DNA from 4 places in the Streptomyces sp. NPDC055966 genome. Region 1 is predicted to be linked to each of the others. Evidence: riboswitches for the same ligand, from Rfam matches in the RefSeq annotation. Region 1 holds a riboswitch; each other region holds the start of a gene.

What was found. A riboswitch is a leader RNA that binds a small molecule or an ion and turns the genes downstream of it on or off. The one in region 1 is predicted to bind cyclic di-AMP.
Region 2: another riboswitch for cyclic di-AMP. It lies ahead of ACFC8N_RS06390 (M23 family metallopeptidase); the one in region 1 lies ahead of ACFC8N_RS37325 (transglycosylase SLT domain-containing protein).
Region 3: another riboswitch for cyclic di-AMP. It lies ahead of ACFC8N_RS29160 (NlpC/P60 family protein); the one in region 1 lies ahead of ACFC8N_RS37325 (transglycosylase SLT domain-containing protein).
Region 4: another riboswitch for cyclic di-AMP. It lies ahead of ACFC8N_RS09760 (M23 family metallopeptidase); the one in region 1 lies ahead of ACFC8N_RS37325 (transglycosylase SLT domain-containing protein).

Annotation. Positions count from the first base shown of each region.
Region 1 is NZ_JBHJYK010000022.1:122,067-129,729, reverse strand. Features, by position in the region: gene fahA (fumarylacetoacetase) at 686-1,903, opposite strand; gene ACFC8N_RS37340 (ATP-grasp domain-containing protein) at 2,209-3,453, shown strand; gene ACFC8N_RS37335 (FAD-dependent oxidoreductase) at 3,508-4,746, shown strand; gene ACFC8N_RS37330 (HAD family hydrolase) at 4,899-5,705, shown strand; gene ACFC8N_RS37325 (transglycosylase SLT domain-containing protein) at 5,714-6,217, opposite strand; cyclic di-AMP (ydaO/yuaA leader) riboswitch at 6,222-6,402, opposite strand; gene ACFC8N_RS37320 (polyprenyl synthetase family protein) at 7,017-7,663, shown strand, end outside.
Region 2 is NZ_JBHJYK010000002.1:466,356-474,018, forward strand. Features, by position in the region: gene ACFC8N_RS06375 (GNAT family N-acetyltransferase) at 1-425, opposite strand, end outside; gene ACFC8N_RS06380 (HPr family phosphocarrier protein) at 602-883, shown strand; gene ACFC8N_RS06385 (GntR family transcriptional regulator) at 1,048-1,734, opposite strand; gene ACFC8N_RS06390 (M23 family metallopeptidase) at 1,953-2,693, opposite strand; cyclic di-AMP (ydaO/yuaA leader) riboswitch at 2,706-2,868, opposite strand; gene ACFC8N_RS06395 (pitrilysin family protein) at 3,079-4,449, opposite strand; gene ACFC8N_RS06400 (pitrilysin family protein) at 4,467-5,861, opposite strand; gene ACFC8N_RS06405 (DNA topoisomerase (ATP-hydrolyzing) subunit A) at 6,155-7,663, shown strand, end outside.
Region 3 is NZ_JBHJYK010000015.1:70,106-77,768, forward strand. Features, by position in the region: gene ACFC8N_RS29150 (hypothetical protein) at 1-69, shown strand, start outside; partial or broken gene ACFC8N_RS29155 (hypothetical protein) at 47-319, opposite strand; gene ACFC8N_RS29160 (NlpC/P60 family protein) at 408-1,607, opposite strand; cyclic di-AMP (ydaO/yuaA leader) riboswitch at 1,615-1,787, opposite strand; gene pcrA (DNA helicase PcrA) at 1,999-4,503, shown strand; gene ACFC8N_RS29170 (M23 family metallopeptidase) at 4,577-6,025, opposite strand; gene ACFC8N_RS29175 (esterase/lipase family protein) at 6,239-7,090, opposite strand; gene ACFC8N_RS29180 (cobalamin B12-binding domain-containing protein) at 7,315-7,663, shown strand, end outside.
Region 4 is NZ_JBHJYK010000004.1:20,246-27,908, forward strand. Features, by position in the region: gene ACFC8N_RS09750 (PrsW family intramembrane metalloprotease) at 1-996, shown strand, start outside; gene ACFC8N_RS09755 (aldo/keto reductase) at 1,037-1,981, opposite strand; gene ACFC8N_RS09760 (M23 family metallopeptidase) at 2,056-3,081, opposite strand; cyclic di-AMP (ydaO/yuaA leader) riboswitch at 3,089-3,257, opposite strand; tRNA gene ACFC8N_RS09765 (tRNA-Met) at 3,586-3,659, shown strand; gene ACFC8N_RS09770 (dihydrofolate reductase family protein) at 3,734-4,867, opposite strand; gene ACFC8N_RS09775 (MarR family transcriptional regulator) at 4,966-5,502, shown strand; gene ribA (GTP cyclohydrolase II) at 5,612-6,271, shown strand; gene ACFC8N_RS09785 (DHA2 family efflux MFS transporter permease subunit) at 6,294-7,663, opposite strand, start outside.

The DNA.
Region 1 (7,663 bases):
CCTGGTCGGAGAGGGGCGCGGGTGCGGGTGGTGCGGGGCGATGGGCCGGGGGCGCGTCGCATGGTGCGTTGTCCGCCCAGTATGCCGGGGAGGAGCGGTGAGAGGCAGGTCTCGGCAGTGATCTGTCCCGCGCTCCCTGCCGCATCGTTCCGTCGCGTCCGGCTCGGCCGGCCTCCGGGGGCGGAAGCCCTGCGTCTCCCGCTTCCGCACGGCCCGCCGCACCGCCTCCAGCACGTCGTCCGGCCCGAATCCCGGCGCGGGCGTCCAGGCCGCGAAGTCCCTCGTACCGTCGGCGAGTTCCGCCGTCTCGCGGTGTCGGGCGCCCGGCGGCGGTGGAGCGACCGGCGTCCCCGCGCCGCGCCGGGTGCGGACCAGCGACGCCGCCTCCGGCTCGCGGCACGCGCGCGCCATGGGGCCCGCCGCCGTAGCGTCGGCAGTCGTTCGCCCTCCGGCGGTCGCCCGCTGCCAGCCCGGGCGGCGAGCCGGGCGCGGATCCGTCCGAAGTCACCAGCGCGACCGGGGACAGCGGCACCGGGACCGCGGTGGACACGGTGCCCGCGGTCCCGTCGCAGGTCACGGTCGGTTGGCGGCCCGGCCGGTCCAGGCCGTCCGGCGGGGCCGCCGCGCCGGACGTCGCCGGCACGCGCCGCCACGCACGCACGCGCGCGCGTGGCGACCGCGTGGCTCACGCCGATACGACGCGGCCGCTGACCTCCCCCAGCCCGACCCGGCGTCCGTCCGGGCCGGGGGCCCACGCGGACAGCGTCACCACGTCGCCGTCCTCCAGGAAGGCCCGCTTGCCGTCGGGGAGTTCGAGGGGCTCGCGGCCGTTCCAGGTCAGCTCCAGGAGGGAGCCGCGCTGGCGTTCCTCGGGACCGCTCACCGTGCCCGAGCCGTACAGGTCGCCGGTGCGCAGCGAGGCGCCGTTCACCGTCATGTGGGCGAGTTGCTGGGCAGCGGTCCAGTACATGGTCGAGAACGGCGGCTCGGAGACCACATGGCCGTTGATCGCGACGGAGATCCGCAGGTCGTAGCCGCCCGGCTCGATGCCCGGCGCCGCGTCGTCCAGATAGGGCAGCAGGGGGTGCGTGCGCTCCGGTGCGGCCACGCGCGCGTGCTCCAGCGCGTCCAGCGGGGTGATCCATGCGGACACCGAGGTGGCGAAGGACTTGCCGAGGAACGGGCCGAGGGGGACGTACTCCCAGGCCTGGATGTCCCGCGCGGACCAGTCGTTCAGCAGGCAGAGGCCGAAGACGTGCTCCCGGAAGTCGCCGAGTGCGACCGGGCTGCCCAGTGCGGACGGGACGCCCACGACGAAGCCGACCTCGGCCTCGATGTCCAGCCGGACCGACGGGCCGAACACGGGCACCGGGTCGTCCGGGCCCTTGCGCTGCCCCGAGGGCCGTACGACGTCCGTGCCCGAGACGACGACCGTGCCGGAGCGGCCGTGGTAACCGATCGGCAGATGCTTCCAGTTGGGAGTGAGGGAGTCCGCGGCGTCCGGGCGGAAGATCTGGCCGACGTTCCTCGCGTGGTTCTCCGAGGCGTAGAAGTCGACGTAGTCCGCGACCTCGAAGGGCAGGTGCAGGGTCACCTCGGACAAGGGGCGGAACAGCGGTTCCACGGCCTCGCGGTGCGCGGGGTCCGTGACCCAGGCCGTGACGGCGTCCCGTACCTCCGACCACGTCGCGCGGCCGGCGCCCATGAGGGCGTTGAGGGTGGGGCGGGCGAGCAGCGCCTGGTGCGGTGAGCCGAGGGCGGCGGCCGCCGCGCCCGCGTCGAGGACGTGGTCCCCGAGCCGGACGCCGACCCTCCGCTCCGTGCTGCCGGAGGGCGAGAACACGCCATAGGGAAGGTTGTGCGGGCCGAAGGGGTCGCCCTCGGGGACGTCGAAGGGGGGCATGGGGTGCTGCCTCACTCTCATCCGGGCCATGCATGGCGATGCGTTCCATGTGGTCGCGCCACACGTTACGGCCGTGACGCATGTCTTGGGCAGAGCCCCGAGGCGTGCCCCGGTGCACGTCCCGCCAGGTGCCCCGAAGGTTGCCCGCACGATACCTAAAGGGTTCGCAATGTCCGAATAGGCTCCGAATAGGCCTTGTCGGAGTGGGCAATTCCGGCTTAGCGTCCTTTGGGGACACGGACGGGCTGGATCCGTTCCGTTTGGGGGGACACGTGGGGGGACCCGTGGCCGGAGACGCCGTCAGTGTGCCGTTCGAGGCCGACCGTGACGTGCCGGGGCTGATCGTCAAGTTCGGCGATTATCCGCTGCACCACGGCGGTGTCGGCGCCATTCGCAGTCTGGGCCGCCTCGGCGTGCCCATGTACGCCATCACCGAGGATCCGTACACGCCGGCGGCGTCCTCGCGCTATCTGAAGAAGGCGTTCGTGTGGCCGACGACCGGCGCGGAGGACCCGAGCCACCTGGTCGACGGGCTGCTGCGCGTCGGCCGTCGCATCGGCCGCCCGACCGTCCTGATACCGACCGACGAAGAGGCCGCCGTCCTGATCGCCGAGCACCAGGACGAGCTGGCCGGATCTTTTCTCTTCCCGAGGGTCGAGCCGGGGCTGCCGCGCCGGCTCGCCAGCAAACAGGGACTGCACGAACTGTGCGTCGAGCACGGCATCGCCAGCCCGTCGGCCGCGTTCCCGGAGTCGTACGACGACATCGTCGCCTTCGCGGACACGGCCCGCTTCCCGGTGGTGGCCAAGAACCGCGAGGCGTTCGTACGGCGGCGCCGGCCCGCCGTGAACGGCACCACACGGATCGCCACCCGGGAGGGCCTGCTCGCCCTGGCCCGCGACTGGGGCGACGAGCCGGGCGTGATCCTCCAGGAGTACCTCCCGCGCGAGGAGGCCGAGGACTGGATCGTGCACGCCTGCTTCGGCCCCGACTCCACCCCGCTCACGCTGTTCACCGGCGTCAAGGTCCGCTCGTGGCCGCCGCACGCCGGGATGACGGCGAACGCCTACGTCGTCGACAACCCGGAACTCGCCGACCTCGCCGCGCGTTTCATCAAACAGATCGGCTTCAGCGGCATCATCGACCTCGACCTGCGCTTCGACCGGCGCGACGGACAGTACAAACTCCTGGACTTCAACCCCCGCATGGGCGCCCAGTTCCGGCTCTTCGAGAACGAGTCGGGGGTGGACGTGGTCCGCGCCCTGCACCTGCACCTGACCGGCCGCGCCGTACCGGAGGGGGAACAGCGCGCCGGCCACCGCTACGTCGTGGAGAACATCGACCTGCCCGCCCTCCTCGCCTACCGCCGCAGCGGCTACACGACGCCGCACGCACCGGCGAAGGCGAGCGGGACGGAGCTGGCCTGGTTCGCGGGTGACGACCCGCTGCCGTTCCTCACGATGCTCGCCCGCTTCGTGCGCCCGGGCGCGAAGCACCTGTATCAGCTGTGGCGGACCAACCGCCGCGGCGGCAACACCTCCACGAAGTAGGCCAAGCCACCAAGACGAGCAAGAGTGGCGCACCGTGTCCTGGGGAGGGACTTCGTGACTCGACCGGTTGCAGTCATCGGGGCCGGGCCGTTCGGCCTGTCCACCGCCGCCCATCTCCGCGCGCGCGGCATCCCTGTCCGCGTCTTCGGCGACCCCATGGTCAGCTGGCGCGCCCACATGCCCGAGGGCATGCTCCTGAAGTCGACACCCGCCGCGTCGAGCCTGGACTGCCCGCAGCCCGGCCACACCCTCGCCGACTACTGCGACGCGGCCGGCATCCGCCGCCTGGTGGCTGACGAGGACATCATCCCGGTGGAGACCTTCGTCGCCTACGGCGAGTGGTTCCAGCAGAAGCTGCTGCCCGGCCTGGAGCGGGTGCGGGTCGTGTCCGTCGACCGTGACGCGCGCGGCGGCTTCGAACTCAAGCTGGACTCGGGAGAGCTGTGCACCGCGCGCGCGGTCGTCGTCGCCACCGGCCTGTCCGGCCTCGCCCACCTTCCGCCGGAACTCGCGGGCGCGGCACCCGACGGGCCTTCCGCCACCGGACCGCTCTCGCACAGCTCCCAGCACCACGACCTCGGGCGGTTCGCCGGCCGGGAGCTGATCGTCGTCGGCGCCGGCCAGTCCGCGCTGGAGACGGCCGCGCTCGCCGCCGAAGCCGGCGCACGCGTGCGCGTGGTCGCGCGCGGCCGCGGCCGGGTCGCCTTCGGCGCCCCGCCCTGGGAGCAGCCGAGGCTGCGCCCCGCATCCCCCTTCGGCCGCGCCTGGTCGCTGTGGGCGCTCAGCTACTACCCGCACCCCTACCGCCACCTGCCCGAGGCCGCCCGTCACTACCTGGTCCGCCGCGTCCTCGGACCGCTCGGCGCCTGGTGGCTGCGCGAGCGGTTCGACAGCGCCGTACAGGTGCAGGAAGTCGAGCGGATCGTCCGCGCGGAGGCGTCGGACGGCAGCCCCGTCCTCACCGTCCGCACGTTCTCCCGCTCCCGAACCGGCCCGCGCGGGCAGACCCCTGCCGACGGCGTGGAACGGCTCGCCGCCGACCACGTCATCGCGGCCACCGGCTACCGCGTCGACATCGCGGCGATGGACTTCCTCGGCCACGGCCTGCGCACCCGGCTGGCCGTGAGCCGCGGCGCGCCGAGGCTCGGCCCCGGCTGCGTCTCCTCCGTCCCCGGCCTGTACTTCACCGGCCTGCCGGCGGCGGCGTCGTACGGCCCGGTGATGCGCTTCGTGTGCGGCACGGAGTTCGCCTCGCCGCGACTGGCGAAGCACCTGGCGGCGGCCCACGGCTGACGAAGCGGCCGCATCCGGGGACGGCGACGGCATACAGGGGACCCCGACAGTGTCATCAGGCCGACGGCGGGCGCCACTTGGGGGTGATGAGCACGTAAGTACGCAGTACGGCAAGGTGAGTCGGACAGGCCCCGCGTCCGTATTCTCTGATCATGGCAGCCGCATACGCACTGATCGCCACTGACCTGGACGGCACGCTGCTGCGGGGCGACGACACGGTCTCCGACCGGTCGCTCGCCGCGCTCGCGCGGGCGGCGCGGGCCGGTGCCCGGCATCTGGTGGTGACGGGCCGTCCGGCCCCTCGGGTACGGCCGCTGCTCGCGCGCCTCGGCTGCGCGGGGCTCGCGGTGTGCGGACAGGGCGCGCAGGTCTACGACGCCGGGGGCGGGCGCCTGCTCTGGTCGGTCCGGCTGCACCGGGAACTGGCCGAGGAGGCGCTCGGCAAGATCGAGGCCGAGGTGGGGCAGGTCTACGCGGCCGTCGACCAGGACGGCGTCGACGGGCTCACGCTCATCGAGCCCGGCTACCGGATGCCGCACCCGACCCTGCCCTCGGTGCGGGTCGACCGGCGCGACGACCTGTGGCACAAGCCCATCAGCAAGGTGCTGCTGCGCCATGCCGCCCTGTCCGACGACGAGTTGGCGGCCGTCGCGCGCGCGGTGGTGGGTTCGCTCGCGACGGTCACCATGTCGGGGCCGGGGACCGTGGAGCTCCAGCCGTCCGGGGTGACCAAGGCGACCGGGCTGGCGCTCGCCGCGGAGCGGCTCGGCGTCGGTGCCCGACAGGCGCTGGCCTTCGGGGACATGCCCAACGACATCCCGATGTTCGACTGGGCCGGGCACGGGGTCGCCATGGCCGGCGCGCATCCCGAACTGAAGGCGGTGGCCGACGAGATCACCATGTCGAACGAGGACGACGGCGTCGCCGTCGTCCTCGAAAGACTGTTTCCGACCGGCTGACCGGTGTCTCAGTACGCGCTGTGGACGTTGTCGATCGAGCCGTAGCGCGCGGCGGCGTAGTTGCAGGCCGCGGTGATGTTCGCGACCGGGTCGTACGGGTCGAACGCGGTGCCGGTCACGTGGTAGGCCCGGAAGGTCGGGTCGATGACCTGGAGCAGGCCCTTGGACGGGATGCCGGCGGCGGCGTTGGAGTCCCAGTTGTTGATGGCCAGCGGGTTGCCGGAGGACTCCCGCATGATGTTGCGGAAGATGCCGTTGTAGGAGCCGGGGATGCCCTTCTGGGCCATGATCGAGAGGGACTCGCGGATCCAGCCGTCGAGGGTGTTCGTGTACCCGGACGTGTGGACGAGGGACGTGGTCGCGGCGGCCGTCGAGGGCGTGCTGGTGGCGGCGGAGGCGCTGGTGGCGCCGATGAGCGGCATCGCGAGGACGGCGGCACCGGTGCCGGCGACGGCGAGGGTGCGCATGAGACGGCTGGTGCGGGTACGGCTGTGCTGAGCGGCAGCAGACATGGGGAGTTCCTCTCCGGCGCCTGCGAGGTGAGCTGTCGGGTTCGGGCGGGGAGGTGCCCGGCCGTGCCTTCGCGAGAAGGCGCGGCTTCACCCCTAGCCGTTCCGGTGCGACGTGTGCCGACCGGTCCGGCGACTTACCTGGGTCCCCCGCTCCTGCCGTACGAATGAGTTCGCGGATGGTTGTGCGGGCGGCGGCAGGATTCGGCGTCCGCCCAGCGAGCCGGAACGTATGCGAGAGCACATGTCGGGAACAAGTGCCGGAATCACACAACGTCCTGTTTGACCTTGAACTGCACCCTATGTGGTGCTTGATCCTTTGCGGTTGCCAACCCTCAACTCGCGCGCCGGGCAAGGAGAACGGGCGGTTCGGCGGCCGGTGTGCGGACATGGGCGTCCGTGACCCAACTCACGAAGTATCAAATAGTCATAAAGGGGACATAGCGGATTTCAGGGACTCGCGCTCGGAGTGGCGCCGGTCGTGAAGGGGGACGTGGAAAGGGGGGTGGGCGAGGGATGGGGTGAGGGGTGGGTGTGAGATGGCCCGCGGGTGAGGGTGGAGCCGTTACTCCGCTCGCCCCTCGGTTCGCGACAAAGCGCAAGGTGTCCTGTTAAGTCGATGAATGTCCGTTCTTACCATCTGATCGAAAACAAAGCGGCCATGATCCAATAGCGCCCGGGCCGGACCGGTGGGCGCTATCGGTGATCGAAACAGGACCGGATACGCTGACTTGAGTGATGGCAGCGACCTATCGACAAACCGTGTAATCGCCAGCAGACACCAGCAGACAGGAGACCCCTCGTGACCGTCGTCGGGCCGTTCGGGCTGAGCGTGCGGGACCAGGCTCTCGAAGCCGATGTCCAGGCCGGATTGGCGGCTGTCGAGGAAGGCTTGCTCGAGGCCACCAAGAGCGAGGTCCCGTTCATCACGGAGGCCGCGCAGCACCTCGTACGGGCCGGCGGGAAGCGGTTCCGGCCGCTGCTCGTGATGCTCGCGGCGCAGTTCGGCGACCGCTACGCGCCGGGCATCGTGCCGTCGGCCGTCGTCGTGGAGCTGACCCACCTCGCCACGCTGTACCACGACGACGTCATGGACGAGGCGGCCGTGCGGCGCGGTGTGGACAGCGCCAACACCCGCTGGGGCAACTCCGTCGCGGTCCTCACCGGCGACTTCCTCTTCGCCCGTGCCTCCCAGATCCTCGCCGACCTCGGGCCCGAGGCGGTCCGGGTGCAGGCCCTCGCGTTCGAGCGGCTGGTCACGGGCCAGATCCTGGAGACCGCGGGCCCCTCGGACGGCCGCGACCCGGTCGAGCACTACCTGGACGTGCTCGGCGGCAAGACCGGCTCGCTGGTGGCGGTCTCGTGCCGGTTCGGCGCGATGATGTCGGGCGCCGACGAGACGGTCGTCGACGTCCTCACCCAGTACGGCGAGCGGCTCGGCGTCGCCTT
Region 2 (7,663 bases), on a different contig from region 1:
GCGACGGCCGCGATGTGCTCCAGCAGGGCGGAGGCGACTCCGCGGCCCTGGTGGGCGTCCTGCACGAGGAAGGCGACCTCGGCCTCGTCGGCCGGCACGGAGGCGGGCATGCCGTCGGCGCCGATGCGGTCGTAGCGTACGGTGGCGATGAACTCGCCGCCGATGGTGGCCGCGAGTCCCACCCGGTCCACAAAGTCGTGGTGCGTGAAGCGGTGGACGTCCTTGGCGGACAGTCGTGGGTACGGCGCGAAGAAGCGGTAGTACTTCGACTCGTCCGAGACCTGCTCGTAGAAGCTGACCAGGCGGTCGGCGTCATCAATGGTGATGGGCCGGATGCGCGCGGTACCCCCGTCGCGCAGCACCACGTCCGCCTCCCAGTGGGCGGGGTACTCGTACCGGTCCTGCCGGTCCGCCGAGCTCTGCATGGGCCCCAGAGTACGGCTCGCGTCCGACAACGGCGCGAGGCAGTCTGTGGGGGACGGAAGTCGGATCGAGGCCGCGGTCCGATGTCACACCGGAGGGGACGAGGGTCCGCTCCGGACACGCTTCGCGATATGGGAAACTGGTCTAGACAACCCTGAACACCGAAGGGCAGCAACACATGGCTGAGCGCCGCGTCAACGTCGGCTGGGCCGAGGGCCTCCACGCCCGCCCCGCCTCCATCTTCGTCCGAGCCGCCACGGCCGCAGGCGTCCCGGTGACGATCGCCAAGGCTGACGGCAACCCCGTCAACGCGGCCTCCATGCTGGCCGTCCTGGGTCTGGGCGCCCAGGGTGGCGAGGAGATCGTCCTCGCCTCCGACGCCGAGGGCGCGGACATCGCCCTGGAGCGTCTGGCCAAGCTGGTCTCCGAGGGCCTGGAGGAGCTGCCCGAGACCGTCTGATCCGGCCCCGCCCGGAACACGGAACACCGAAGCCGCGTCGCCCTTTCCGGGGCGGCGCGGCTTCGCCGTTTGGCACGGTCTTCCACAATGCGTGAACACACCTGAATTCAGGCAGCAAGAATACACCGCCACCGAATTACTCTTCTTTGTATACGGCGCTCGTGTTAATGACGCAGGCCGGTCATGTTTACGGCGTGTTGCGAAGTCCTCACACCCTCGCCGCCGGCAGAAAAGCGAAGCCGGTGCGCGGCCGTCGCGCGCTCGCCGTGCAGAGCCGTGAGCGCCCGCGCGCGCTCGCCGTCGCCGCGCGCCACCGCGTCCACGATCGCGCCGTGCTCCGCCCAGGACTCGACCGGGGTCGGCAGCGCCTCCACCGCGTACATCCAGGCGATCTTGTGGCGCAACTGGGTCAGCATCGAGGTCAGCGAGGGGCTCGCGCAGGCCTGGGCGAGCGTCTCGTGGAACCAGCCGCCCAGTGACCGAAGATCCTCGCTGCTGCCCCGCCTGGCCCGCTCCTGGCCCAGTCTGACCAGGCCGCGCAGCACCTTCAGATGTGCCTCCGTGCGCCGCTGCGCGGCTCGGGCGGCGCCGAGCGGCTCCAGGAGCATCCGCATCTCCAGCAGGTCGGCCGCCTCCTGCTCGGTCGGCTCGGCCACGCACGCGCCCGCGTGCCGGCGCGTCACCACGAAGCCCTCCGCCTCCAGCGTGCGCAGGGCCTCGCGGACGGGGACGCGCGAGACGCCGTAGCGGCGGGCCAGGACTTCCTCGGTGAGGCGGCTGCCGCGCTCGTGGACACCGGCGACGATGTCGTCCCGGATCGCTGTGCATACCGAGTGCGCCGGAATACGCATGACCGACCTCCGCCTTAATCCCCGTGACACGTCGACGATGGACGCGTGTTCCGTGACTCTATTGCAATGAGCCAGAATTTCCGACGGCGGGCCGGAATCCATGGATATTTTTTGGACAGCGACTCCCGTAAGCGCACCGAGGACACCGTGGAAAAACGACGAAAGCCCCGGCTCGGTGAGCCGGGGCTTCGGATGCCGTGTCTCGTGCGCCGTGCGCGTCAGACGTTCACGCCGTGCTCGCGGAGATAGGCGACCGGGTCGACGTCCGAGCCGTAGTCGGGGGTCGTACGGGCCTCGAAGTGCAGGTGCGGTCCGGTGACGTTGCCGGTCGCGCCGGACAGGCCTATCTGCTCGCCCGGGGTGACCTGTTGGCCCACCGTGACGCCGAGGGACGACAGGTGGCCGTACTGGGTGTACATGCCGTCGGCCATCCGGATCACGATCTGGTTGCCGTACGCGCCGCCCCAGCCGGTGGAGACGACGGTGCCGGAGCCGACCGCGTGGACGGGCGTGCCGCTGGCCGCGTGGAAGTCGATGCCGGTGTGGGAACCGGAGGACCACAGGGAACTGCTGGCCTTGTAGCCCGTGGAGACGTACGAGTCCGCGATCGGGGCGACGAAGCGGTTCAGCCGCTCGCGCTCCGCCTCGCGTGCGGCGCGGGCCTTGGTCTCGTGGATCTCCTGGGCCCGCCGGGCCGCGGCCTCCTCGGCCGCCTTCTGCGCGGCGGCCTGCCGCTGGGCGGCTGCCTGCGCGTCGATCTGCTCGGCGATGTCGTCGCCCACGCTGATCACCGGGGTGAGGCCGGTCTGCTCGACGGAGTTCTGGGCGGCGGACGCGGGGGAGGCCGCGAGGGTGCCGATGACACCGGTGGTGAGGGCCGCGACGCCGGCCGCCTGAGCGGCGGTGCGCGTGACCCGGCCGGGCTTGCGGTGCTTCCCGGTGGCGCACATGAACGCCATGGAGTGGCTGGTCCTTTCCTTCCCTCTCGCCTACCGGGTTAGCTGACGGGTTCGGAGCAGGAAGGTCTCCTACGGCCCCCACGCGCACGCGTGGGCGTCCGATTCACCCCAGGGGACGTTGTGGGTCCCCGGCTCCCCTGGCTCGCGCCGTACGGGGACTCGGCGATGGCTGTCCGGTGCCGCGGGTGCGGCGCACTGCCTGACGAACAGCCCGGACGACGCTAGGCGGGCCTGCCGCCGGTCCCCAAACCGAACCGGGCTTTTGTAGCGCATCCCACAGGGCAGACAGGCAACCTCCGTCCCAAATCGGGCATCTGGGGAAGGGCGCGGAACGACGAGGGGCCCTGACGGCCCGTAGGCGGTCAGGGCCCCACGCGTGCGTGCCCTACTCGGCCGCGACCACGCTGACTTCGCCGATGCCGAGCGCCTCCACCGGCGCCTTGATCTGCGAGGCGTCACCGACGAGGACGGTCACCAGGCCGTCCACCGGGAAGGCGTTCACGACGGCGGCCGTGGCCTCCACCGTGCCCGTGGCGGCCAGCTGCCGGTACAGCGTCGCCTGGAAGTCGTCGGGCAGATGCTGCTCGACCTGGTCGGCCAGCGTGCTCGCGACGGCCGCCGCCGTCTCGTACTTGAGCGGCGCGACCCCGACGAGGTTCTGGACGGCCACGTCCCGCTCGGCGTCGGTCAGTCCCTCCGCCGCGAGGGTGCGCAGCACCTTCCACAGGTCGTCCAGCGCGGGACCGGTGTTCGGCGTGTCCACCGAGCCGCTGATGGCGAGCAGGGAGGCACCCGTGCCGTCCGCGGCGGACCGCAGGACCTGGCCGAAGGCACGCACACCGTAGGTGTAGCCCTTCTCCTCGCGCAGGACGCGGTCCAGGCGGGAGGTGAGGGTGCCGCCCAGGCAGTACGTGCCGAGCACCTGCGCGGGCCACACGCGGTCGTGCCGGTCGGGGCCCACGCGGCCGATCAGCAGCTGCGTCTGGACCGCACCGGGCCGGTCCACGATGACCACGCGGCCGGTGTCGTCGGCGCTCACGGCCGGCACGGGCCGGGGCTGCCCCGGGGTACCGCTCCAGGCACCCAGGGTGTCGCCGAGCAGGGCGTCCAGGTCGATGCCGGTGAAGTCGCCGACCACGACCGTGGTGGCCGTCGAGGGGCGCACATGGCGGTCGTAGAAGGCGCGTACGGCGGCCGCGTCGATCTTCTCGACCGTCTCCTCGGTGCCCTGGCGCGGACGCGACATGCGCGAGGTGGCCGGGAACAGCTCCTTGGACAGCTCCTTGGCGGCCCGGCGGGTGGGGTTGGCCAGCTCGTGCGGGATCTCGTCCAGGCGGTTGCGGACCAGCCGTTCGACCTCGCTCTCGGCGAACGCGGGCGCGCGCAGGGCGTCGGCGAGCAGGCCGAGGCCCTTGGCGAGGCGGGAGGCGGGCACCTCCAGGCTGATGCGGACACCGGAGTGGTCGGCGTGCGCGTCGAGCGTGGCGCCCGCACGCTCCAGCTCGGCCGCGAACTCCTCGGCGGAGTGCTGGTCGGTGCCCTCGGAGAAGGCCCGCGCCATGATCGTGGCGACGCCGTCCAGACCGGCCGGCTCGGCGTCCAGGGGCGCGTCGAGCAGCACCTCGACGGCGACGACCTGCTGGCCGGGGCGGTGGCAGCGCAGCACCGTCAGGCCGTTGTCGAGCGCCGCGCGCTCGGGGGCCGGGAACGCCCACGGCTTGGCCTCGCCGGGCCGCGGCTGAGGGTGGAAGTCCATGCTGGCGAGCTGCTCGGTCACTTGGCCGTCTCCTCGTTCTCGTTGCCGGCCTCTACGGTCGCTTCCTGCTCCGGGTCCTCGGGCACGTCGGCGTCGGGGGCCGCTTCCGGGGACTTCGGCTCGTAGACGAGGACCGCGCGGTTGTCGGGGCGCAGGCGGGCCTTGGCGACCTCCTGGACCTCCTCGGCGGTCACCGCCAGGACGCGCTGGACAGCCGTGAGGGCGAGCTGCGGGTCGCCGAACAGGACGGCGAACCGGCACAGTTCGTCGGCGCGGCCCGCCACCGTGCCGAGCCGGTCCAGCCACTCGCGCTCCAACTGGGCCTGGGCGCGCTCCATTTCCTCCGGCGTCGGGCCCTCCTCGGCGAACCGGGCGAGCTCCTCGTCGATGGCGGCCTCGATGACCGGCACCTCGACGTCGCCGGAGGCCTTCACGTCCAGCCAGCCCATCGAGGGCGCGCCGGCGAGGCGCAGCAGGCCGAAGCCGGCCGCGACGGCCGTACGGTCGCGGCGCACCAGCCGGTTGTACAGGCGGGAGGACTCGCCGCCGCCGAGGACGGTCAGGGCGAGGTCGGCCGCGTCGCACGCGCGCGTGCCGTCCTCCGGCAGCCGGTAGGCGGCCATCAGGGCGCGCGCCGGGACCTCCTCGACGACGACCTCGCGCTTCTGCTCGCCGATGACCTCGGGCAGGGAGCCGTCGCGGGGCGCGGGCTTGCCGTCGTGCGCGGGGATCGAGCCGAAGTACTTCTCGATCCAGGCGAGGGTCCGTACGGGGTCGATGTCGCCGACCACGGACAGCACCGCGTTGTTCGGCGCGTAGTAGGTGCGGAAGAACTGGCGGGCGTCCTCCAGGGTGGCCGCGTCCAGGTCCGCCATCGAGCCGATCGGCGTGTGGTGGTAGGGGTGGCCCTGCGGGTAGCTGAGGGCGGTCAGCTTCTCGAAGGCGGTGCCGTAGGGGACGTTGTCGTAGCGCTGGCGGCGCTCGTTCTTGACGACGTCCCGCTGGTTCTCCATGGACTCGTCGTCCAGGGCGGCCAGCAGCGAGCCCATGCGGTCGGCCTCCAGCCAGAGCGCGAGCTCCAGCTGGTGGGCGGGCATGGTCTCGAAGTAGTTGGTGCGCTCGAAGCTGGTGGTGCCGTTCAGCGAGCCGCCGGCACCCTGCACCAGTTCGAAGTGGCCGTTGCCCTTCACCTGTCCCGAGCCCTGGAACATCAAGTGCTCGAAAAGGTGAGCCAGGCCGGTACGCCCCTTGACTTCGTGGCGGGAGCCGACGTCGTACCAGAGGCAGACCGCCGCCACCGGGGTCAGGTGGTCCTCGGAGAGCACCACGCGCAGACCGTTGGCCAGGCGGTGCTCGGTCGCTGTCAGGCCCCCGGAGCCTGCCTCGGCTGTGGTCGTGTGACCCATGGGCATGTACGTCCCTTCGCGAGCGGAGGCGGTTGTGCAAACCGCGGTTTTCCTGCCGTGCCTGCCACTGTATGCAAAGCGTGCGGGGCCTCGGCGAAGTTCCCGCGGGCCGTACGCCCACAGCGGATCGCGCACACCGTTCCGGGCGGGTACCGGAGCGGGTGCCGGTGCGGGTGCCGGGACGGCTTCCGGCGGCCGACGGGGCCGCGGACACCGGGTCGTGGCACGGGTTGTCAGTGCCTCGGTCCACAATGGTCGGCGTCAGATCCGTCAAACGCTTCAGCAAGGAGCCAGGCAGGATGGCCCGCCGCAGCACGAAGACCCCGCCGCCCGACGACTCGTACGAGGAGAAGATCCTCGACATCGACGTCGTGGACGAGATGCGTGGCTCCTACCTCGAGTACGCGTACTCGGTCATCTATTCGCGCGCCCTGCCGGACGCCCGTGACGGCCTCAAGCCGGTGCACCGCCGGATCGTGTACCAGATGAACGAGATGGGCGTGCGCCCCGACCGCGCCTATGTGAAGTGCGCGCGTGTCGTCGGCGAGGTCATGGGCAAGCTGCACCCGCACGGCGACGCGTCGATCTACGACGCCCTGGTGCGCATGGCCCAGCCGTTCTCCATGCGCGTGCCGCTCGTCGACGGCCACGGCAACTTCGGCTCGCTGGGCAACGACGACCCGCCGGCCGCGATGCGGTACACCGAGTGCCGGATGGCCGAGGCGACGAGCCTGATGACCGAGTCGATCGACGAGGACACGGTCGACTTCGCGCCCAACTACGACGGCCAGGAGCAGGAGCCGGTGGCTCTGCCGGCCGCCTTCCCGAACCTGCTGGTCAACGGCTCCTCGGGCATCGCGGTCGGCATGGCGACGAACATGCCGCCGCACAACCTCGGCGAGGTGATCGCGGCCGCCCGCCATCTGATCCGGTCTCCGAACGCCGACCTGGACGCGCTGATGCGGCACGTCCCGGGCCCGGACCTGCCCACCGGCGGCCGGATCGTCGGCCTCGACGGCATCCGGGACGCGTACGCGACGGGCCGCGGCACCTTCAAGATCCGGGCCACGGTGTCGGTGGAGACGGTGACGGCCCGCCGCAAGGGCCTGGTCATCACCGAACTGCCCTTCACGGTCGGCCCCGAGAAGGTCATCGCGAAGATCAAGGACCTGGTCAACGCGAAGAAGGTCCAGGGCATCGCCGACGTCAAGGACCTCACCGACCGCGAGCACGGCCTGCGCCTGGTCATCGAGATCAAGAACGGCTTCGTGCCGGAGGCGATCCTGGAGCAGCTGTACAAGCTGACCCCGATGGAGGAGTCCTTCGGCATCAACAACGTGGCGCTGGTGGACGGCCAGCCGCTCACGCTGGGCCTGAAGGAGCTGCTGGAGGTCTATCTCGACCACCGCTTCGACGTGGTCCGGCGCCGCAGCGAGTTCCGCCGCACCAAGCGCCGCGACCGGCTGCACCTGGTCGAGGGTCTGCTGACCGCGCTGCTCGACATCGACGAGGTCATCCGGCTGATCCGCTCCAGCGAGAACTCCGCGCAGGCCAAGCAGCGCCTGATGGAGCGCTTCTCGCTGAGCGAGATCCAGACGCAGTACATCCTCGACACGCCGCTGCGCCGGCTCACCAAGTACGACCGCATCGAGCTGGAGGCGGAGAAGGACAGGCTCACCGCGGAGATCGAGGAGCTGACCCGGATCCTGGAGTCCGACGCGGAGCTGCGCAAGCTGGTCTCGGCCGAACTGGCCGCCGTGGCCAAGAAGTTCGGCACCGACCGGCGCACGGTCCTGCTGGAGTCCGCG
Region 3 (7,663 bases), on a different contig from region 1:
AAGGGTGCCTTCGGCGTCGTCGGCCTGCTGACCATGGCGAACATCTTCATCGCCGTCCTGTGGACCTGACGGCCGTCCCTCCCGCCGTACGGGCCGCGCGCACCGCTCCGGCGCCGACCGCGAGCCACGCCGCCACCGCCACCCACACCAGCACCCGCCCCGGCCACCGGAGCCACGGGAGTCGCACGGCGGCCGCGACGGAAAGCGTCGCAGCCGCCGTCATCCCCATCGGGAACACCGTCGACCACCGCCGTACGTCGTAGCCGGGCCGGGGCCGCGCCGCCTCGGCCGCCGGCAGGACGACGTACCAGGCCAGGTCCGGGACGCGGAGCCGAGGCGCGAGAACAGCCGGTACGCGCGCGTGGCCGGGAAACGCCGGTACGCGCGCGTGGGCACCGGTGCGGAGATCAGCCCGGGCGGACCACGCTGTGGATGATCGATTCTCCGCCGTAGTACACCGACTCCTCGCGGACGTAGGCGCCCGGCTTGGGGGCGTGGATCATCATGCCGTTGCCGATGTAGAGGCCGACGTGGCTGATGTCGTCGTAGAAGAAGATCAGGTCGCCCGGGCGCGCGTCCGCCAGGGAGACCGTGGTGCCGGCGTTCACCTGGTCGTACGTGGTGCGCGGGAGCGCGACGCCGGCTGCCTTCCATGCGGCCTGGGTCAGGCCCGAGCAGTCGTAGGAGCCCGGCCCGGTGGCGCCCCACACGTACGGCTTGCCGATCTGGGCGCGGGCGAAGGCGAGGGCCTTCTCGGCCTTCGTGTCGTACGAACCGGACGAGCCGGAGGATCCCGAGGACCCCGAAGAGGTGGAACCCGTCGAGCCCGTGGACGTGGACCCGCCGGAGCCGGACGACGACGAGCCGGACGAACTGCTCTGCTGCTTGGCCCGGGCCGCGGCCTGCTGCTTCGCCAGCTCGGCCGCCTTGCGCGCCGCCTCCTGCTGCTTGGCCTGTTCGATCTGCGCGAGTCGCGCCTTCTCCTGGGCCGTCAGTTGCGAGAGCAGTTCGCGCGCGGAGGCGAGCTTCTTCTGGACGGTCGTCTTGGCCGTCTGGAGGTCCTGCTGCGAGGTGGTCAGCGTCTGGAGGCTCTCGGCGGCCTCCCGCCGCTTCTTCATCGTGGCGGCCTGATCGCCGATGTAGGCGTCGACCGCGCTCTTCTCGCGCGTGGTCAGCCGGTTCATCAGCTGGGTCTGGTCGAAGTAGTCCTGCGGGTCGTTCGCCAGCAGGAAGGTGGCCGTGCTCGGCGCGGCGGCGCCGGTGCGGTACTGGGCCGCGGCGAACGAACCCAGCTCCTCGCGGGCCTTGTTGAGGCTGTCGGTGCGGCGGGCGACCTCCTGGCGGAGGGCGTCGACGTGGCCGCGCTCCTTGCCGGTGCGCTCCTTGGCCGCGTCGTACTTCTCGGTCGCCGACTCCGCCTGCCGGTAGAGGTCGTCGACCTTCTTCTCCACCTCCTCCAGGCTCGGCCGGTTGTGGTCGGTGCCCGGGGCGGCCTCGGCGGTCTGGGACAGCATGGCTATGGAGGTGAGGGCGGCGGTGGCGAGAGCGGGGGTGCGTATACCCGCCGCGGTGGTCCCGCCGGGGCGCGGCTTGCGGTGCGACGCCAAGGGAGGCGACTCCTTCCAATGGTCCGCCTACCGGGTTAGCTGTCGGGTTCGGGCGGTGGTTCGGAAGGGTTGCCCTACGGCGTCGTCCCGGACGGGATTCGGCCGATTCACCCCAGGTTCGGTGGGTCCCCGGCTCCGGGTGCCCCGTACGGGACGGGCCGGACTCGGCGGGGGCCGCGCACGCGGCCCGACCGCAACCTAGCCAACTCGTGTGGCTAGTGTGAAGGTTGGTGCGTGATATGTCCGATACATTTTCGTGATCCGAGACCGGAATCACGTCCGGGTCATCGGGTGATTCCGCTGGGTAAGGGATGTTCGCCCCTTCGCCCGCGCGGTCTTCTTCCCGGGACGGCGACCGGTTGTCGGTGGGGCGCCCTAGACTCGGAGAGCGATGAGCAGCCTCTTTGACGACAGCTTCCTGGCGGACCTCCAGCCCCCGCGCGGGCGCGAGGAGGAGCCTCCGCCGCCGCCCGAGGACGATCACGCTCCGGAGCCGCTTCCGGACGATCTGTTCGGCGGGAAGTTCGACGTGCCGCCGGACCGGGATTCCTACTACCGCGACGGCGCCCCCCGCCCCGCACTCGACGCGGCGGCGCTGCTGGAGGGGCTGAACGACAACCAGCGCGCCGCGGTCGTCCACGCCGGCTCCCCCCTGCTCATCGTCGCCGGCGCCGGCTCCGGCAAGACCCGTGTGCTCACCCACCGCATCGCCCACCTGCTCGCCGAGCGGAGCGTGCACCCGGGCCAGATCCTCGCGATCACCTTCACCAACAAGGCCGCGGGCGAGATGAAGGAGCGCGTCGAGCAGCTCGTCGGCCCGCGCGCGCACGCGATGTGGGTGATGACCTTCCACAGCGCGTGCGTGCGCATCCTGCGGCGCGAGTCGAAGAAGCTCGGTTTCACGTCGTCGTTCTCGATCTACGACGCCGCCGACAGCAAGCGCCTGATGGCCCTGGTCTGCCGCGACCTGGACCTCGACCCCAAGCGCTTCCCGCCCAAGTCCTTCAGCGCCAAGATCAGCAATCTGAAGAACGAGCTGATCGACGAGGAGGACTTCGCCGCCCAGGCCGCCGACGGCTTCGAGAAGACCCTCGCCCAGGCCTACGCGCTCTACCAGTCCCGCCTCCGCGAGGCCAACGCGCTCGACTTCGACGACCTGATCATGACGACGGTCAATCTGCTGCGCGCCTTCCCGGACGTCGCCGAGCACTACCGCCGCCGCTTCCGGCACGTCCTGGTCGACGAGTACCAGGACACCAACCACGCCCAGTACGCACTGGTCCGCGAACTGGTCGGCACCGTCGAGCGCGCCGCCGAGGACGTCACCGAGGACGTCGCCGCCCCGCCGGGCGAGCACGACCTCCCGCCCGCCGAGCTGTGCGTCGTCGGTGACGCGGACCAGTCGATCTACGCCTTCCGGGGCGCGACGATCCGCAACATCCTCCAGTTCGAGGAGGACTACCCGAACGCGACGACGATCCTGCTGGAGCAGAACTACCGCTCCACCCAGACGATCCTGAGCGCCGCCAACGCGGTCATCGAGCGCAACGAGTCCCGCCGTCCGAAGAACCTGTGGACCAACGCCGGCCAGGGCGCCCGGATCACCGGCTACGTCGCCGACACCGAGCACGACGAGGCCCAGTTCGTCGCCGACGAGATAGACCGCCTGGTCGACGCGGGCGACGCCAAGGCGGGCGACGTGGCCGTCTTCTACCGCACCAACGCCCAGTCCCGTGTCTTCGAAGAGGTCTTCATCCGCGTCGGCCTGCCCTACAAGGTCGTCGGCGGCGTCCGCTTCTACGAGCGCAAGGAGGTCCGGGACGTCCTGGCCTACCTGCGCGTTCTCGCCAACCCCGAGGACTCGGTGCCGCTGCGCCGCATCCTCAACGTCCCCAAGCGGGGCATCGGCGAGCGCGCCGAGGCGATGATCGACGCCCTCTCCCAGCGCGAGAAGATCAGCTTCCCGCAGGCGCTCAAGCGCGTGGACGAGGCGTACGGCATGGCCGCGCGCTCCACCAACGCGGTCAAGCGGTTCAACACGCTGATGGAGGACCTGCGCACCATCGTGGAGTCCGGCGCCGGACCGGCCACCGTGCTGGAGGCCGTCCTCGAACGCACCGGATACCTGGCCGAGTTGCAGTCCTCCACCGACCCGCAGGACGAGACCCGCATCGAGAACCTCCAGGAACTCGCGGCCGTGGCCCTGGAGTTCGAGCAGGAGCGCGCGGAGGGCGAGCAGGGCACGCTGGCCGACTTCCTGGAGCAGGTGGCCCTCGTCGCCGACTCCGACCAGATCCCCGACGAGGACGAGGAAGGCGCCGGCGTCATCACCCTGATGACCCTGCACACCGCCAAGGGCCTGGAGTTCCCGGTCGTCTTCCTGACCGGCATGGAGGACGGCGTCTTCCCGCACATGCGCGCCCTCGGCCAGACCAAGGAGCTGGAGGAGGAGCGGCGCCTCGCGTACGTCGGCATCACGCGCGCGCGTGAGCGGCTGTACCTCACCCGGTCGTCCATGCGCAGCGCCTGGGGCCAGCCGTCGTACAACCCGCCTTCCCGCTTCCTGGAGGAGATCCCGACCGCGCACCTGGAGTGGAAGCGGACGGGCGCGACGGCTCCGGTCTCCTCCGGCCCGGCCTCCGGGATCGCCGCCTCGCTGTCCTCGTCCCGCTCGCGCTCGTCGGCCGCGGGCGCGTCCGGGTTCGCCACGCGGCGTACGACGGACAAGCCGGCGGTGTCGCTGGCGGTCGGCGACCGGGTCACCCACGACCAGTTCGGGCTCGGCACGGTCGTCGCGGTGGCGGGCGCCGACGACAAGGCCCAGGCGACGATCGACTTCGGCGACGGCAAGCCGAAGCGGCTGCTGCTGCGCTACGCGCCGGTCGAGAAGCTGTAGAAGCAGTGGAAGGTGTGAGCCCCGCCGGACCGGCGGGGCTCACACCGTCACGGCTCACGTCGGGATACGCGGCTCAGGTCGGGTCCAGGCCGTGGCTGCGCAGCCACGGCAGCGGGTCCACGGCCGCTCCGCCCGCCGGATGCACCTCGAAGTGCAGGTGCGGGCCGGTGGAGTTGCCGGAGTTGCCGGAATACGCGATCGGCTGGCCGGCCTTGACGGACGTGCCCGCGGGGACCTGGTAGCTGGACAGGTGGCAGTACCAGGTCTCCGTGCCGTCCTTCGCCGTCAGTATCAGCATGTTGCCGTAGGCGCTGTTCCACTTGGTGGTGACGGTGCCGTCGGTGGCGGCCATCACCGTGGTGCCGTAGGAGACGGGGAAGTCGATGCCCGTGTGCACCGACATCCAGTTCACGCCCGCCTGGCCGAAGTAGGCGCTGAGCCCCCTCTGCGTGACCGGCAGGACGAACTTGGGGCGCAGCCGCTCCTTGAGCGCGGCCTCCGCGAGGGCCTTCTTGCGGTCCTGCTCCTGCTGGTTCTTGAGGTCGATCCGCTCCTGCGTCCGGCTGGCCCGGTCGGCGAAGTCGTGGGCGTCGGCGGAGAGCGTCTTGAGCTGGGCGTCCAGCTTGCTGTTGGCGATCGCCGGCTTGACCGCGTGCGCGTCCGCGGCGGTGGCGGCGGTGTCCTTGCTGTCGTCGCTGAAGGCACCGACCGAGGCGACCGCGATCCCGGCGACACCCATCACACAGGCCGAGGGCACGGCGACGGTCAGCAGCGCGGAGCGCTTGGCAGGCGTACGGCGCCGGGACCGCCCGGCGCTGCGCGCGCCCGCCCGGGTCGTCGGCGTGGTCTCTTCCTGCTCCTCCAACAGGTCGTTCGCGGCGGGCGGTTCACCGTTTGCGGTGCCCACCGGATCGTCGGCGGCGTACCCCGTCTGAGGGAAGTCCGCGGCCGGGTCGCCGACCTGCTCGAACGTGGCGGTGGCCTGCTGGTCGAACGGCACGCCGGCCTGCTCGGGAACGGCCTGGCCGGGGGAGTTCCACTGCGTGGCGTCGTACGCGCCGGTCTCGAAGCTCTGGGTGCCCCACTCCCACTGCTGGGTCATGCCGCCGGGCTGCTCGGGTTGGAGCCAGCCGCTCGCGTCCCACTGTCCACTGACGTCATGGCCCGTGGCCTGCGGGGGAACGGTCCAGGCGGTGGCGTCGTGCACGCCGGAGTCGTAGGCGGCGTGGTGCTGGGCCGCGTACGCGTCGTAGTGCGGCGTCGTGCCGGTCTGCCACGGCGTCGTGTCGTAGGCGCCGGTGGTCTGCGGGCCGGGCAGGCTGCCGAAGAGCGGGTCGCCGTGGAAGGTGCCGGTGGTGTCGTGGGAGTGCGCGAAACCGGTGGCGTCGTAGCCGCCGTACGTGGTGAAGTCGCCGTAGGAGGCTTCGTGCGTCCCGTACGGCGCGTGGCCGTAGTGCGCGGAGGAGGCGTCAGAAGCCGGGGCCGGGGTGGTCATGGTCCCCGACGGGTGACGGTCGTTCACCAACTTCTCTTTCGCCTCGACAACAGGGGCTGCCAGAGCAGTGCGGCGACTGTACCCGCCGGTACCTGGGCGCGACAATCTTCAGCCGGTTTCGCGTGGGCCGGAAACGGGCAATCGGCGGACTTTCGGGGGACGCCGGACACGAGTTTGGCCGAGAGTTCGATGAGCGTTCGATGTGAGGTGGCTGCTGGTCACCTCAAGGCCGTCTGTAGGTCACGCCACCGTCAGACCGCCGGCGAGCGCGTCCCCGGGGCGCGCCGTGTCGAGGACCTCGCGTATCCCGGCCGCGACCGCGGGGTGCACCGGCAGGGCGAGATGCCCGATGCCGGTCACCTGGACGTTCTGCACGTCGAGGTCGGGGTGGTCCAGGCACGCCGACTCCACCGGATCCATGATGGTGTCCAGGTCGCTCCAGAAGCTGACGAACCGCGTACGGCAGCCGGGCGCGGGCCGGGCCAGCTCCTCGATCACCCCGGAACCGGGCCGCATCTGGCGCACGATCGGATGGGCGTCGGCGAGCGGCGCCACCCGGGTCCCCGCGTGCGGGGTGCCCAGGGTGACGAGCGTGCGCACCCGCAGATCGCCGCCGAGACGCTGCACGTAGTAGCGCGCTATCAGCCCACCGAGGCTGTGGCCCACGATGTCGACGCGGGCGCTGCCGGTGCGCTCGCAGATCTCCTCGACATGCCGCCCGAGCAGTTCGGCCGCGGTGCGGATGTCACAGGTCAGCGGTGAGTAGTTGAGCGACTCGACGCGCTGCCGGCCGTGCTGGGCGAGGCTGCGGCGCAGCAGTACGAACACCGAGCGGTTGTCGATGAAGCCATGCAGCAGCACGACCGGCGGGCCGGAGCGGACGGGCAGCCGGGCGGCGCCGTTCTGCGCGGGCAGGGCCGGGAAGCGGCGCTCCTGGACGAAGCCGGTCGGATAGAGCAGCAGGTGGCCGGCCAGGATCGCGGCCTCGAGGGCGGTCGCCTTGAGCAGCGCCATGGACAGTCCGGCGAGCCGTCCCGGCCACAGGCGCCGGTAGATCGCAAGAGAGAGTGGCAGTACTCCGGTGACCTTCATGGGCCGACCTCCTGTCGGCACGCCGGAGGACGGCTCCATCCCCCGTGTGCCCTCATGTCCCACGTGTGATTTCCCCCTCGCTGCGCACCGTAAAACTGCCGGTTGCGGGATGCTGGAGATAACGTTCGTTCACTTCGCGACGGGTGGCGGGACGCGCCAGAAGTGCGGTACTTGTCGTGATGGGCCGGAAGCGATCGCTTCCGGGATCGTCTATGGAGGCAGTGATGGGTGTGGCAGCCGGTCCGATCCGCGTGGTGGTCGCCAAGCCGGGGCTCGACGGCCACGATCGCGGGGCCAAGGTCATCGCTCGTGCCCTGCGCGACGCCGGTATGGAGGTCATCTACACCGGCCTTCACCAGACGCCGGAGCAGATCGTCGACACCGCCATCCAGGAGGACGCCGACGCGATCGGTCTGTCCATCCTCTCGGGCGCGCACAACACGCTGTTCGCCGCGGTGATCGACCTGCTCAAGGAGCGCGAGGCCGAGGACATCCTGGTCTTCGGCGGCGGCATCATCCCGGAGGAGGACATCGCGCCGCTGAAGGAGAAGGGCGTCGCGGAGATCTTCACCC
Region 4 (7,663 bases), on a different contig from region 1:
TTCGCGACCAGGTGGATAGCCACCGCCACCGCCGATCCGGCCGGCGCCGACACCCTCGGCGCCACCGTGATAGCGCCGATCGTCGAGGAGTCCGCCAAGGCCGCGGCCGTGCTGTTGGTCTTCCTCTTCCGCCGGCGCGACTTCACCGGGATCGTGGACGGGATGGTGATAGCCGGGATCACCGCCACCGGCTTCGCGTTCACCGAGAACATCCTCTACCTCGGCACGGCCTTCGGGGCCGACCAGCTCTCCGGCGACAGCGGCATCGCCTCCGTCACCGCCGCCACCTTCTTCGTGCGCATCGTGATGTCGCCGTTCGCGCACCCCCTGTTCACCACCATGACCGGCCTCGGCTTCGGCCTCTCCGCGTTCTCCGCGCCACGGCAGCGCGCGCGGCGGGTGCTGCTGCCGGTCTGCGGGCTGCTGCTCGCGATGAGCATGCACGCCTTCTGGAACGGCTCCTCGACCTTCGGCGAGTTCGGGTTCTTCGCCGTCTACGGCTGCTTCATGGTGCCCGTGTTCGGACTGCTGACCTGGCTGGCGATCTGGACGCGGCAGCGGGAGCTGCGGACCGTGCGCGCGGAGCTGCCCGTGTACGTGCTGGCCGGGTGGCTGGGGCCGGCCGAGCCGGACGCGCTGGGGTCGATGCGGGCGCGGCGCGCGGCGCGCGACTACGCCCGCCACCACGGCGGGAAGCCGGCGGCGCGGGAGGTGGCGCGCTACGAGGAGTACGCCACGACGCTCGCGCTGCTGCGGCACCGCGGGCGCACGGGGCGGGCCGGGACCGACTTCGTCGTACGGGAGGGCGAGCTGCTGGACGCGCTCTGGCGGCGCAGGGACGCGGCGCGGCCGGCCCTGGAGTACGCCGCCCGGGCCACCGCCCCGGCTCCGGCGCGCTGGGCTCCCCCGCATCCGCAGAACGGGTACCCGTACGGGTATGGGTATCCGGCGGCGCCGTACCCCGCATACCCCGCGTACAACCCGTACCAGTCGTAGGCCGTCGGGCTCGCGCGGGGCCCGGCGCCGCCGGGAGGGATCAGGCCGACGCCGCCGTCAGCTTCGTCAGTTCCTCGTCCGTGAGCTTCAGGTCCGCCACTCCCAGCAGTGCGGGGAGCTGTTCGACCGTGCGGGCCGAGGCGATCGGGGCCGTGACCGTCGGCTGAGCCGCGAGCCAGGCCAGGGCGACCGTGGCGAGCGGGGCCTCGTGGGCGGCGGCGACCTCGTCCAGGGCGGCGAGGACCTTCTGGCCGCGCTCGGAGTCCGCGTACTCCTGCACCCGGCCGGCGCGGGCGCTGTCGACCGTGGTGCCGGGGCGGTACTTGCCGGTGAGGAAGCCCGAGGCGAGCGCGAAGTACGGCACCGCGGCCAGGTTCTCCTTGGCGGCCACCTCCTGCAGCCCGCCCTCGTAGGTGTCGCGGGAGACCAGGTTGTAGTGCGGCTGGAGGGCGACGTACCGGGCCAGGCCCTCGCGCGCGGAGAAGTCGAGGGACTCCTGCAGCCGCTCGGCGCTGATGTTGGAGGCGGCGATGTGCCGGACCTTGCCCGCCCTCACCAGCTCGTCGAGGGCGCCGATGATCTCCTCGACCGGGACCTCGGGCCTGTCGAAGTGGGTGTAGTAGAGGTCGATGTAGTCGGTGTCCAGGCGGCGCAGGGAGGCGTCGGCGGCGGCCTTGATGTTGGCGGCGGACAGGCCCTGGTACTCGGGGTGCTGGCTGACCTTGGTGGCGATGACGACATCGGAGCGGTTGCCGCGGGCCTTGACCCACTTGCCGATGATCGTCTCCGACTCACCGCCCTTGTTGCCCTCGATCCAGGCGGTGTAGGCGTCGGCGGTGTCGATGAAGTTGCCGCCGGCCGCCGCGTAGGCGTCGAGCACGGCGAAGGAGGTCTCCTCGTCGGCGGTCCAGCCGAAGACGTTGCCGCCGAGGGAGAGGGGGAAGACCTGGAGATCCGAACTGCCGAGTGTGCGCAAGGAAGTCATGCTTCACGTCAACGCCGGCGACGGATGATCTCATTCCGCCACCGGCGCCACGATCACCCGGAGGGTCGGACGGGTCAGGGGTTGAGGCCCTTGTCCCGCAGCCACGGCGCCGGGTCGATGGCGGTGGCCTGGCCGTTCGGGTGGACCTCCAGGTGCAGGTGCGGGCCGGTGACGTTGCCGGTGGCGCCGACCCGGCCGATGACGTCGCCGGTCGAGACCTTCTGGCCGACCGAGACGCCGATCGAGGACTGGTGGCAGAACCACAGCTCGGTGCCGTCGTCCAGGGTCAGGACGGTGCGGTAGCCGTAGGCACCGGCCCAGCCGGCCTGGGTGACGGTGCCGCCGTGGACGGCCTTGATGAGGGTGCCGGTGGGGGCGGCGAAGTCGAGACCGGTGTGGTAGCCGGAGGACCACATCGCGCCGGGCTGACCGAAGGTGCCGGTGATCGTGTACGACACGACGGGCAGCGTGTACTGCTTGGCCAGCTCGGCCAGGCGCTTGGCCTCAGCGGCCTTCGCGGCGTCGGCCTCCGCCGTGGCCTTGGCGGCCGTGGCCTTGGCGGCGGCGTCCTTCTCGGCCTTGGCGGCCGCGTCGGCGGTCTGCTGCTCGGCGGTGGCGAGCCTGGCGGCGGTGGCCCGGCTGTCGGCCTTGCTCCGCTGCTGCTCGGCCTGGGCCATGATCCGGTTGCGCAGGGCCTCGCCGGCGTCGCCGTTGCTGCCGCTCTCGGTGTGCATGCCGACGTCGGAGAGCCCGGTGGCGGTGGTGGACTTCGGTGCCTCGGTGGAGCCGCCCTCGAAGAGGTGGCTCACGGAGTCCGGCAGGGAGATGGAGACCGGCGGCTTGCCGGTGTGGGCGCTGGCCATGCCGCCCGCGCCGACGGCGGCGACGACGCCGACGCCGAGGACGGTGGAGCTGCGGGCGAAGCCGCTGCGCTGCTTGGCGACCCGGTGCCGGCCGCGGACCCGGTCGACGGAGTCCTCGGTGGGGTTCCACTCCTCCCACGTGCCCTCTTCGGCGTGGTAGGAGCCGTAGCCGAAGGGTTCGGGCTCGTCGGACGCCGGTATGGACGGGGCTTCGGGGGCAAGCCGGTTGGACGCCACGCGGGCGTACTCCTTTCCTTCCGTCGCCTACCGGGTTAGCTGACGGGTTCGGAGCAGGAAGGTCTCCTACGCGCGTATACCGGGCGTGGACTCAGTGAGTTCACGTCGGCGTCCGCGTGATTCACCCCAAGGTGGTGGTTCCCCGGTTCCCTCGCGGGATTCGGCGCGTGCGCACGGAGCCGCCTCTTGTGACGGCTGGGACGACCGCGCTGCGTTATCGAACGTTAATAGACCCGCGAGGCACTTTCCAAGCCGTTCGGCTTGATCGTTAATGCTTTCCGGCCGGACACATACGCCAATACAAAATCAAATCGGGCGAGTTGGCCACGGTTCAGGGGTCTCGGCGTTTTTGATGGTGTCTCAGATGTTATGCGGACGGCGGTCGCTCGGTCACCGTCGGTGAAGACGTCATGACGGCGGGCCCCGGAATCACCGGGCAGCGGGCCCCGCGATCAAGCGGTGTGCGAGCACCCCTTCGCATGGGGTACTCTTGAGACACAACGACGCGGGGTGGAGCAGCTCGGTAGCTCGCTGGGCTCATAACCCAGAGGTCGCAGGTTCAAATCCTGTCCCCGCTACTGAAGACTCAGGGCCCGGAATCCAGTGGATTCCGGGCCCTGAGTGTTTCGCGCCCCCGAAGGGGCGCGGCGGCTCACCGCAGCAGATGCCCGTTCGGCGCCTTGGCCCGCGCCTCGTACTCCGGCAGTACGACCACCTCGGCCCCGGCCTGCGCCAGAACCCCGCTCCCGTCGGCCGCCTCCACGAACGTGTCCGGCTCGCGCCACGCCGTCACCACCCTGCGCACTCCCGCCCGCAGGATCAGCTCGGCGCACGGCACGGGCCGGGACGCGCGGCGGGCGCACGGCTCCAGGCTGCTGTAGACCGTGGCGGCGGCCAGCCGCGGGTCGGCCGGGTCGATCTTGGCCAGCGCCGCCTCCTCCGCGTGGACCACGGGGTCGCCCCCCTCGCGCGAGTGGCCGCGCGCCAGCTCCGTGCCGTCGGCCGCGACGACCACCGCGCCGACGCTGAACGCCGTTTCCGAGGGCGGGCACAGCGCGGCGAGTTCGCAGGCGATGCGCAGCCAGTGGCGGTCAGCGGCGACCGGGGCGGCTCCGGTGCCGGGAGCGGTGGGCTCGTAGCGCATGAGGACGACGTCCTCGATCCGGCGGGTCTCGGTGAGGCGGAGGCGGCCGGCCTGGTACCCGCCCGGGCCGAACAGGCGCGGGGCGGCCGGGTCACCGACGAGGAGAGGGGCGAGGACCAGCTGGAGTTCGTCGGCGAGGCCCTGCTGGAGGAGCTGGGTGTGGACAGTGCCGCCGCCCTCGACCATCAGGCGCCGCACGCCGTGCACGACGTACAGGTGCTCCAGGAGCGCCGGCCAGTCGAGGCCGGGGCCGAGCGGGACGACCTCGGCGCTGTCGCCGAGGAGCCGTGCGGCGCGCTCGGCACCGGCGTCGGTCGTGTAGACGACCTTCGCGCCGCCGGTGTGCCAGAACCTCGCGGCCGGATCGAGGTCGCCGGAGGCGGTGACGGTCACCTTGAGGGGGTATGCGGGCTTGCCCTCCGCGACCCGGGCGGCGCGGCGCTCGGCCGAGTTGACCAGCAGTCGCGGGTTGTCCGCGCGGATCGTGCCGGCGCCCACGAGGATGGCGTCGGACGCGGCCCGCACCTCGTCGACCCGGTCGAAGTCAGCCGGGCCGGACAGCAGCAGGCGCTCGGGGCCGGTGTCGTCCAGGTAGCCGTCGAGCGAGACGGCGGCGGACAGCAGCACATACGGGTACGACATCGGGCGCACTCTCCCTGCGAGGTCTGCGAGGTCTGCGGAGTCCGGGTCCGCGAAGCCGGGATCTTGGTTCAAGTTTGAAACAAACCTACACTGGCCGCATGACGACCCGCTGGCTCAGCCCCGAGGAGCAGCGCGCCTGGCGCGCGTACATGGCCGCGACCCACCTCCTGGAGGACGCGATGGACCGGCAGCTCCAGCAGGACGCCGGCATGCCCCACCTTTTCTACTCGGTGCTGGCCAACCTCTCCGAGGCACCCGAGCGACGGCTGCGCATGACCGATCTCGCCGAGACGGTGAAGATCACGCGCAGCAGGCTGACGTACGCGGTGACCCGGCTGGAGCGGGACGGGCTGGTGCGCAGGGAGGACTGCCGCTGGGACAGGCGCAGCAGCATCGCCGTACTGACGGACGAGGGGATGGCCGTGCTGGAGCGCGCGGCGCCCGGGCACGTCGAGACCGTGCGCAGCACCCTCTTCGACCGGCTGACGCCCGCGCAGGTGGGGCAGCTGGAGGAGATCTTCACGAGCGTCGCGCGGGGACTGCAGGACGAGGACGCCGAGGCCGGGACGGGGGATGTGCCGTGGCGGCGCCGGTCGTCGTGTTCGTCGTCCCAGCCGCCGCCCGCCTCCTCGTGAATCGCTGGAGTCGCTCCCGAATTCAATTGCTTTAACTTTTAAGCATGGGGTAGGGTCCCCTGTGTACTACTGCTTCAAATCTGAAGCAGCCGCCTCTGGAGGGACCCGCATGCCCGACACCCCCGCCGCCACGCCGCGCGCCCGCGTCCGGGTTCCGCTGCGCTTCCACGACGGCTACAGCGTCGACGCCGAACTCGTCACCTTCCACGGCCTGGCCGACGGCCAGGAACACGTCGCCGCCGTCCTCGGCGACCCGGCCCCGGGCTCCGTACCGCTGGTGCGGCTGCACTCCGAGTGCCTCACCGGCGACGTCTTCGGCTCGGCCCGCTGCGACTGCGGCCCCCAGCTGCGCGAGGCGGTCGAGCGCATCGCCGACCGGGGCGGTGTGCTGCTCTACCTGCGCCAGGAGGGCCGCGGCATCGGCCTCTACAACAAGCTCGACGCCTACGCCCTCCAGGACCAGGGCCTCGACACCTACGAGGCGAACGCCGCGCTCGGCCTGCCGGAGGACGCCCGCGACTACACCGCCGCCGCGCAGATGCTCGCCGCCCTCGGCATCGGCGAACTGGACCTGCTGTCCAACAACCCCGACAAGGCAGAGCAGTTGAGGTCGCTGGGCGTCGTCGTCCGGGACCGGGTGCCGACCGGCGTCTTCACCACCGCCCACAACGTCCGCTACCTGCGCGCGAAGGTCCTCCAGACCCAGCACACGCTGCCGCTGGCCGAGCTGACGGAGCGGACGGGGCTGACGGAGCGGACCGCGGGCTGAGGGAGCGGACCACGGGCCGGCCTCACGCCCGGCGGCGGCCGGGGAGGCGCAGGGCCGGCAGAGCGGAGAGGGCCAGCAGGCCCGCCGCCACCGCGTAGGCGATCCGGAAGCCCGCCGGATCCTGGCCCGCCGCGCCGAGCACCACCGACAGCACCGCCGTGCCCACCGACGCCCCGAGCTGGGAGTTGATGCTGAGCGCGGTGCTCGCCGCGGGCATCCGGTCCACGGGCAGGTCCCGGCTCGCGGTCGCCGTCGTCGGCATCAGCACCATGCCGATGCCGGCGCCCATCACCATGGCCGAGGCGACGAACCGCCAGGTCGCGACCCCCGGCACGCCCGCCTGCCAGGCCAGCAGCGCCATCCCGAGGGCGGCGAGCGCGATGCCGGCCGGGACGAGCCGGCGCGGCGAGGCCCAGTCGACCCACCGCGCCGCGAGCTGCATCGCCGTACCGACGACAAGCCCGGTCGGGGCGCCCAGCAGCCCGGCCGCCGTCGCGCTCAGGCCCCGCTCCTGCTGCCAGTACAGCGGGCCGAGCAGCGCCGAGCCGAAGTAGCCGCAGGTGAACAGCGCGAGTGTGGCGATGCCCGCGGCGAAGGTGCGGTCGCGCAGCAGCCGCAGGTCCAGGAGAGGTGCACTGATCGTCAGCGCCCGGCGGACGAAGGCGGCCGTCAGGGCGGCACCGGCGAGGGCGGGCAGCAGGACGCCGGGGGCGGTGAAGTCGCCGCCCTCGCCGCCCCGGGCCAGGCCGTAGAGCAGCAGGGCGAGACCCGGCGAGAGCATCAGCAGGCCGGGGACGTCCAGGCGGGCGGCGGCACGCGTCGCCGCGTCCGGTTCGTCGCGCGGCAGCAGCCGCAGCGCGAGGGCCAGGGCGACGAGGCCCACGGGCAGGTTCACCAGGAAGATCCAGTGCCAGGACGCCGCGTCGACCAGCCAGCCGCCCAGCATCGGGCCGACGACCGGCCCGACCAGGACGGGCAGTCCGCCGACGGCCATCGCACGGCCGAGCCGGCGCCGGTCGGCGACCCTCAGCACCATCGTCATCGCGACCGGCTGGAGCAGCCCGCCGCCCAGCCCCTGCACCACGCGGAAGGCGATGAGGCTGCCCGCGTCCCAGGCGCAGGCGGCGAGCAGGGAGCCGAGGGTGAACAGGACGAGCGCGGTCGTGTACGTACGCCGGGCGCCGATCCGGGCCATCGCCCAGGCGGCGACCGGGACGACGGCGGCGAGCGCGAGCGCGTAGGCGGTGGCGGTCCACTGGACGGTCTCCAGCGGGGCGCCGAAGGACTCCGAGAGCGAACGCATCGCGACGTTCACGATCGTCACGTCGAGCACGGACATCACCGAGCCGATGACGGTGACGGTGAGCGTGCGGCGCAGGGCGATGGCCGGAT